Regions from separate parts of the Lentibacillus cibarius genome, predicted to be linked through region 1. Evidence: riboswitches for the same ligand, from Rfam matches in the RefSeq annotation. Region 1 holds a riboswitch; the other holds the start of a gene.

The links. Region 1 has a riboswitch for cobalamin ahead of FFL34_RS11520 (ABC transporter substrate-binding protein). Riboswitches for the same ligand answer to the same signal wherever they lie in the genome.
Region 2: linked by a shared signal. The riboswitch ahead of FFL34_RS08330 (ribonucleoside-diphosphate reductase subunit alpha) and the one ahead of FFL34_RS11520 (ABC transporter substrate-binding protein) in region 1 are both predicted to bind cobalamin.

The regions. Positions count from the first base shown of each region.
Region 1 covers NZ_VCIA01000001.1:2,338,354-2,342,796, reverse strand. The annotation lists gene FFL34_RS11530 (adenosylcobinamide amidohydrolase) at 1-844, opposite strand, end outside; gene FFL34_RS11525 (FecCD family ABC transporter permease) at 844-1,911, opposite strand; gene FFL34_RS11520 (ABC transporter substrate-binding protein) at 1,874-2,878, opposite strand; cobalamin riboswitch at 3,056-3,263, opposite strand; gene FFL34_RS11515 (MetQ/NlpA family ABC transporter substrate-binding protein) at 3,327-3,710, opposite strand.
Region 2 covers NZ_VCIA01000001.1:1,747,564-1,752,006, reverse strand. The annotation lists gene FFL34_RS08335 (BCCT family transporter) at 1-908, opposite strand, end outside; cobalamin riboswitch at 1,601-1,794, shown strand; gene FFL34_RS08330 (ribonucleoside-diphosphate reductase subunit alpha) at 2,051-4,261, shown strand; gene FFL34_RS08325 (flavodoxin) at 4,258-4,443, shown strand, end outside.

The DNA.
Region 1 (4,443 bases):
GAATAACATCGTCGGTTTGTTTTATTTGGTAAGACTGTTCAAAGTTTGTACGATTGTTTTTGTTTGAATAGCCCGGAGTCATCAAAAGCTGCGGTTTCGGAATCGTTGGGTGAGATTGCTGCTGAATGTCTACTTCATATACTTTCTTTAACTGATCCGTTTTCCTCAACGTATCTACATCCCCAACTTCTAAAAAGGTCCCCTCATGTAGTAAAGCAACCCGATCGGCATAAAGGGAGGCTACATTTAAGTCATGTAAAATAGAAAAGACGGTTAACCCGTTTGTTTGCTGTTGCCTCTTTAGTAAATCCAGAATTTGAAAGGTGTGTTTAATATCCAGATGATTTGTTGGCTCATCTAAAAGTAATACTTCCGGCTGCTGAACTAACGCTTTGGCCAACAATACCCGTTGCTTCTCCCCACCACTAATTGTTCGAAATGGTTTGTTGCGAAAATGACTTATTTTAGTTAATTCCATCACTTCGTCAATAATGGTTTGATCATTCTGTGAAAGTATTTTTATGATTCCTTTTTGATGTGGGTAACGACCTAGACTAACAATTTCCTCCACCGTGTAATCAAACGAAACTTGAATCTCTTGAGTTAGAACAGCTAGTTTTTTTGCCCTTTCAAGCTTGGAAAAAGAGTTAATATTCTTTCCTTCAAGGAAAACATTTCCCCCTTGGATAGGCAACTGCCCAGTAATTAACTTGAAAAGAGTTGTTTTCCCGCTTCCATTCGGGCCAAGCAAAACAAAAAATTCACCCTTTTCAATTTTAATATTTACTCCCTGAATGGTGGGGGGATTCATGTATCCTCCTGCTAAATTTTCCAACTGCATCATTACGATCCCCTCCGCAACATTCGTTCTTTTGTCAGCAATAGCGCAAATACCGGTGCACCTATTAATGCCGTTATGACACCAATTGGCAGCTCTTCCGGGGCAATAATCGTCCGAGAAACTAAATCGGCTAAAATGAGAAACGCTCCCCCTACGAGCATGGATAGTGGTAGGACGTGACGATGATTCGGACCAGTTACCAGACGGACAAGGTGTGGAATGACAAGGCCAACAAACCCAATAGACCCCGATACCGCAACCGCTGCTCCTGTTAATATTGAAGCGCCAATTAAAATAAACATTTTCCCTTTTTTCACATTGACACCAATATGATCTGCCGCATCTTCACCGAGTGCTAACGCATTTAATTCACGGTAGTAATAAATGATAATGAAAGAGCCAACAAGCATAAACGGTACGATCAACTTCACATGACTCCAACCTCTCATTCCAACACTTCCGTACAACCAGTAAATAATTTGTGTCATTGCATCTCGATCACTTAATGAAATAATCAAGGAGACAATTGCTCCAATAAAAGCACTTACAATAATTCCAGCTAATATGATTGTTTCAACTGCCAGACTTCTACTACTTAATCGAACGAGACCGAACACAATAAAAAGTGTTAAGAAGCCAGTAATAACCGCTACAATCGGCAAGGTGAAATTTTCTATACCAACAATCGAAAATTGAAAAAATAATACAAATACAGCACCTAAAGATGCACCCGATGAAACCCCTATGGTATAGGGATCTGCTAATGGGTTCCGTAATAATCCTTGAAATGCTGCTCCGGCAAGTCCAAGTGATGCACCAACACAAAAAGCGAGTAACACCCGCGGTAACCGGATATTCCAAATAATCATTTCTTCATTTTTTGGTACTTCATTAAGTAAATTGATATGTAACGTTTTATCCAAAATAATATGTGAAATCGTATCTATCGAGACATGGACACTACTCATTATTAAACCAAGAAGGGCTGTACCAAGCGCGACTCCTCCGCATAGAATATACAGCCAGCCTATTTTACTTTTTGAAAACTTCAGGGTAAACAAGCTCCGCAAGTGTCTCGACTCCTTCAATTAACCGAGGGCCTGGTCTGGTTACAGTATCGTTATTTACATCAACGACGTGTTCATTTTTAACAGCCGGTACTTCTGCCCAGCCTTCACGACTTAACACATCTTGACGTGGATTATCTACATAATAACCATAAGTAGTAACAATTGCTTCCGGGTTCAACTTCACAATTTCTTCCTCGCTCAAACTAACCCACCCCTCATATTCTGCTGCTACATTAATGGCCTGGATCGACTCAAGCATTTCGTTCATAAATGTATTTGTTCCAGTTGTATAAATATCTGGTGCGGGTGAAACTTCCACCCATACTTCCTTCTTATCCGTAACTTCTTTATCAGCTTTTTCTTTGATTTCAGCTAAACGCATTTTCATATGAGAAATCGTTTCTTCTGCCTCAGTTGTTGTTCCAGTTGCTTTAGCGATCATGGTTATGTCACTATAAACATCGTCGAAAGAAGTGGCACTTCCAACAACAACGACAGTAATTCCCGCCTCTTCAAACTGTTTTATTGTTTCCTTTGCATTTTCGTAATGATAGTCGGTAACAAAAGCAATTTGCGGGAGTAGGGAAAGAACCTTCTCAACGGAGATTTCCTGTCCACCGAGTTTATCGATCTCTTGTGTTTCTTCGGGGTAATTACTATAATCAGATACTCCGATAACTTTATCACCTAAACCAAGGTCAAATACAATTTCTGTCGTACTCGCTTGAAGCGAAATAATCGATTTTGGTTTATTTTCAATCGTAACTTCACGTTCTGCATCATCTGTAATGGTTATTGGGAAGGTTTGTCCACTATCTTCATCAACTTGTTCATTACCGTTCGAATCATTAACCTCCTCTTCCCCATTACCATCAGATTCCGGTTTACCACAACCTACGATAATGGCCATAGTAAACAATAAAATAACACTAATAAGTCCCCATCTTTTTAACATCTCTGCATTCACTTCTGTTCCTCCTCCTATTTTTGAACACAAAAAAACGCTATTCCTGCGGAAAGCGTTGGTTAAAGGCATAGGTATTATACTTCCATTGATAAAAGTATGATAACTTGCAATCTATCTGGTATGATACACTGTGGTACAAACAGATTGCCTGCACTTTAAACATTCCTTTCCTCGAGGAAGTTTAAACACAAATAGGCAGGTCTCCTGACTTACGAATTAACGGTAGGTTACTCCTTCCCGTGTTAGAAACACAGTGGATATTATTTGTAACCATCCTCATCGCTTACAGTGGCGGGACCGTGTTGGATTTACACCAACTTCCCTCTTAGTTTTACAGTTAAGTTCACTTGGAACACTGCAAAAAACCTCTTTGTCTACTATTCATTTTTTTTGTTTTCTAATAAAAATTATAATATAGTATATCCCTTTTGTAAATTATTAGGTGAAGCTAACTGCAAAGGGAACGATCAAGGTTAGCTGGATTATTTGCAATACCAATCGTTGCGTCATCCGGAATCTCCTCGATACTATCGTATTCTTTTGCATAAAGGCCGAAATTAGCATAATAAATCGGCTGAACTTCTACTAGTTCAGCATCTGAGTTTTGGTTAAACTGATTCATCATTGGGAAATGCATTGTAAAGTGTGCATCAACCTCTTCGTTTGCTAGTGCTTCGTTAGGTTGAATGTAGTCACCCATTTTAACCATCTCAACTTCAATATTTTCTTTTGCAATTTCTACAACGTCTAACATTGGTGATTCAACGACAGCAACTTTTATTGTTTTCATTATTACTTGCTTTGTCTGTATTTTCACTGTAGTCGCTACCACAACATGCAACGAGCACGGACAATACGGTCACTGTCCATTAATTTAATTATATTTTTTTCTTTTAGATAAAATTAGAGTTAATATTGAGGCAGCTATAATCATTATATATCCGATTAAATCCCATCTTAGTTTCTCCATTTTTAAATACGCCAACAATAATAATCCCTAAAATGACCCCTGCAATTCCATTAAGGAACAGTTTCATTATATTCCGTGATAGCGCTCTATTGTTTTAATACGATTAGTCTTCACCTGTTTTTTTAAATACTGGCAAGTTTACAAGCCAATTAAAAAATGTAGCAACGAATAAGATACCTATTATTTCCAATATGTGCTGATTATAGAAAGGTAGCGTGAGGTTCAGTATCGACATAACAACTAACATTGCTAAGAAAAACAAAATATGTTTAAGCATTTATTCACCTCAGTCATATTAAGAAGAGTGCATTCTACTCTGGCCACAATATTGTCCTACAATGGCTATTTGGACACTGTTCTTTACTCCGGAATAGCGCCCTTTTGTTGCATAGTTATCAACAGTTTTCTTGGAGCCGCTTGCTGAAATAACCGGAGAGATGAAGTTCTTACCCTCGTTGATTGCTTATATAGTTTATTTTTCAAAAAAGCTTTCTACTCTTTGGGTGTCATTTAAATTCTTTTCTATAAGATTCTTTAGTTTTTTCGTAAGCGTCAAATAATCCCCACCTATTTCTAGATGGGGATTTCTCTTAGA
Region 2 (4,443 bases), 590 kb from region 1:
GGTTCTAACCATGTCGCCATTTTGAAGAAGTTGTTTAAAATCAGTCCTAAGCTTGTAAAGGTCGTTTCACTAATGAATACTGTCGGACCAAGGACAAAGATAAAAGCAAGAATAAAAATAGCAAGCCATAAGTTGACATCACTCAACACTTTAATGCCGCGCCGGAGCCCCGAGTATGCACTAATGGCAAAAATGGTTGTACATAGCAGCATGATAATGGTTTTCGTAACCAAATTTGGCGGCAATCCGGTAACATCATTCACGCCCTGGGCAATCATCGGTGTCCCAAGTGCTAGCGTTGTCCCGGCACCTCCCATGAGCCCGAACATAAATAACACATCAATGATATTACCAAGCGGTGTGTCGACTAACTTACCAAGAACCGGCCGAACCGCTTCACTTATTTTCAGAACTGGTTTTTTTCGTACATAATAGAAATAAGCAATTGGCAGGGATGGTAACGTATAAATGGCCCATGCCATCGGTCCCCAATGGAAAATCCCATATGCCGGCGCCCATTGAATGGCTTCCTTGGATTCTCCTTCTATACCAAATGGCGGACCTTGATAATAATGAGCCCACTCAATCATTGCCCAATACAGGATACTAGAGCCGATACCGGCAGCGAAAAGCATTGCTGCCCAAGAAAACGTACCAAATTCCTTCTCAGAATCTTGGTCACCAAGTTTAATTTGACCATTTTTACTGAAGGAAACATAAATAAGAAAGGCAAAAGTAGCCAGTCCAAAAATTAAATAAAGTACCCCAAAATTGCCGGTCATAAAGTTATTTGCCATATTAACAATTTCTTTCCCGGACTTAGGAAATACGGCAAGTGGAATGGAGACTGCAAGCAATATGACTAAAGCGCCAATAAATGTTGGCCAATCAATCAGTTTTTTGTTCATGATCATCATCCTTTCTATGGATAGCATGTCGATTAGTTTGCAGGATATACAGCACACTTCCCCAGGAAAATGGAAGTAATCTATCCCGGTCACCCGGATTTGTGCAGGATCACTTTAAGATGCTTACTCTGGTCGTTACAAATATGGCGCTGCTTTGTCCATTATTGCTGCAAAAGTAGCGATGGTAGGGACTTGTTATACTGTTTTTAGTCTTTTCGTAGGGAAATCAATTTATATGTTGTTTTTTGTAAAATGAAAGAACTTTTATAGGTTTAGTTCGTTTCTTTAACCGTTTGGCCAATACTCGACCGATATCGGCAAAATTAGACTAAGAAAAATATAAACCGACATTAAAAGCTTAACATAAAAATGGATACTTTTGGATAATTCTGTTGTACCATTTTTATATTTTGCATATTAATATAGCTTATTCATTGGTTGGAATAGCGTATAATATTAACATGGTAATTTTATATTCTATATCTTCACCCACGGCATTAGCTATATCATATAATTGGGTTTCATCTTTCTATGTCGAATAATTTTTATTCCATACGATAAACGCTAGTAAATCCACGGTTGATTGAGGTTTCATTCTATGTATTTTTTAAGTGGCGGTTGAATGGATATACATTCTATGGTAAGATTAAAGCACAATATATTGAAAATATTCAATCAAGAAAACACTATATGTAGTAATTACGAATGATGGTGACGCACGTTGTCTTAAAAGGGAATCCGGTGTAAATCCGGAGCTGTCCCCGCAACTGTAGATGTGGACGACCAGGAAAACCACTGTATTGCCAGCTTCATGGCGGCAATGACGGGAAGGTCCTCAGTAGAAAGAAACACAAGCCAGGAGACCTGCCATCGTTTGATACGTCCATTCCTCGGGGAAAGCGGGTGGTAAAATGATAGGGATTCGTACGTCTTTCTGTCGTTTTGCCTCCGTTCATCCATAAGGGTGAGCGGTTTTTTATGTAGGATAAGAATTTAAAAAATGAAGCAATACAATTTTTACTGACAAAGATGAGCCACGTCCGGCTACGATTTACAGGACGTGCTAGTGCAGGCGCCCGGACAGGACGTCGCGTTCTTAGCCTGCAAGGTCGCTTGCGCCTTTGTCATTAAGGGGGAGAAACATGATATCAGCAGTAACGGATCGATGGACAAGCTTAATTGATAGGGCGACTCAGGGGTTAAATGTCGACAAGGAATTATTATTTGCAAAAATACATAAAGCAGATGCAGCGGTGACAACTGATCACGTCATCAAATGGGCGCTGGAAAACATTGATGAAGTAAACCCTGACTGGACGTATGTGGCGAGTCGACTCTATTTACAGACGTTATATGAAGCGGCAGCGACTAACAGGGGATATGATGCTGGCAATCGCTACGGGGATTTTTATCAGCTGATTGAAACACTTACCGACAAAGGGATTTACACAGATAGTTTTCTTCACAAATATACAAAAGAAGAAATTGACTATTTCAGTAATATTATCGAGCCGGAGCGGGACTTGCTATTTAATTATCTTGGCTTGTATACACTGGCAACACGATATCTCGCCACTGACCATGACAATCATACATATGAATTGCCGCAAGAGCGTTGGATGATCATTGCCATGCACCTGATGCAGGATGAGGAACCGACACACCGGTACCAGTATGTCGCTGAGGCGTATTGGGCACTGAGCAATCTGTATATGACCGTTGCTACGCCGACCATGACGAATGCTGGTAAAACGCACGGACAATTGTCGAGCTGTTTTATCGACACGGTTGATGACAGCCTGCAGTCGATTTATGACAGCAACACGGCCATTGCCAAGCTTTCCAAGAATGGTGGTGGTATCGGCGTTTATATGGGTAAAATTCGCGGCCGTGGTAGTTCCATTAAAGGGTTTAAAGGTATGTCCAGCGGTGTCGTGCCGTGGATCAAGCAATTGAATAACACGGCGGTGAGCGTTGATCAACTCGGGACACGCAAAGGCGCGATTGCTATTTATTTGGATGTGTGGCATGCCGATATTGAGGCTTTCCTCGATTTAAAACTGAACAATGGTGATGAACGCATGCGTGCACATGACATTTTCACCGGTGTTTGTCTGCCAGATTATTTCATGGAACAGGTAGAGAACCGAGGTGACTGGTATTTATTTGATCCGCATGAAGTCCGGCAAGTGATGGGGTATTCACTCGAGGATTTCTATGATGAAGAAAAAGGTGACGGATCGTGGCGTGAACGCTATCTGGAATGTGTAGCTTCAGACAAGTTGACGAAACGTGTCGTCCCAGCGATCGATATCATGAAACGTATCATGAAGTCACAGCTCGAATCGGGCACACCATTTATGTTTTACCGTGATGAAGTGAACCGGCAAAACAACAATCCGCACGAGGGCATGATTTACTGCTCCAACTTGTGCACGGAAATTACGCAAAATCAGTCCCCGACGGAATTTTTGGAAGAAGTGACGGAAGAGGACGGGACCATTGTTCAAAAATATAAACCAGGTGACTATGTCGTTTGTAACTTAAGTTCGATCAATCTTGGACGCGCCGTGCCGGACCAGGTGCTGGAGCGGCTCATTCGGATTCAAGTGCGCATGTTGGACAATGTGATAGATATTAACACACTGCCACTTACCCAAACCCAGCTGACGAACCGGAAATACCGTGCTATTGGACTCGGCACATTCGGCTGGCACCATCTTCTCGCTAAAAAACATATTCAATGGGAATCAGAAGAAGCGGTAGCCTATGCTGATGAACTGTATGAAAAAATCGCCTATCTGACCATCCGGACGAGTATGGAGCTAAGCCACGAAAAAGGCAGTTACCCGGTGTTTACCGGAAGCAAGTGGCAAACAGGTAAGTATTTCACCGACAAAGGGTATACAGGGGAAAAATGGGAGCAACTGCAGCGTGACGTGGCCACTTACGGCATCCGCAACGGCTATTTAATGGCGGTAGCACCGAACTCGTCCACATCGATGATCGCCGGCTCAACAGCCAGCATCGACCCGGTATTCCAGCCGTTTTATTTTGAAGAAAAGAAAGACTTTAAAATACCTTTCACCGCACCGGACTTGGATCATCACACGTACAGCATTTATCGGCGCTCGGCCTACATTGTCGATCAGCGCTTGTCTGTCCGGCAGAACGCAGCCCGGCAGAAGCATATTGACCAGAGTATTTCGTTCAATTTTTACGTGCCACATACGATTAAAGCATCTGTTTTGCTTAACTTGCATTTGCAAGCGTGGCGCGAAGGCTTGAAGACAACGTATTATGTCCGATCAACGGCTAATGATGTTGAGGAATGTGAGTGGTGTGAAAGTTGAGATGTCTCATAGCGTATTTATCCTATAGTGGTAACACAAAGGAAGCCGCGGAAATAATCACTGATTACTTAATGGCGGATGGTGCGATAGTGGACGTGCACCGAATAGGTATCGATCCACCTGTTGATGCAGCAGCTTACGATATGATTTTTCTCGGAACATTCACCTGGGATATGGGTGCA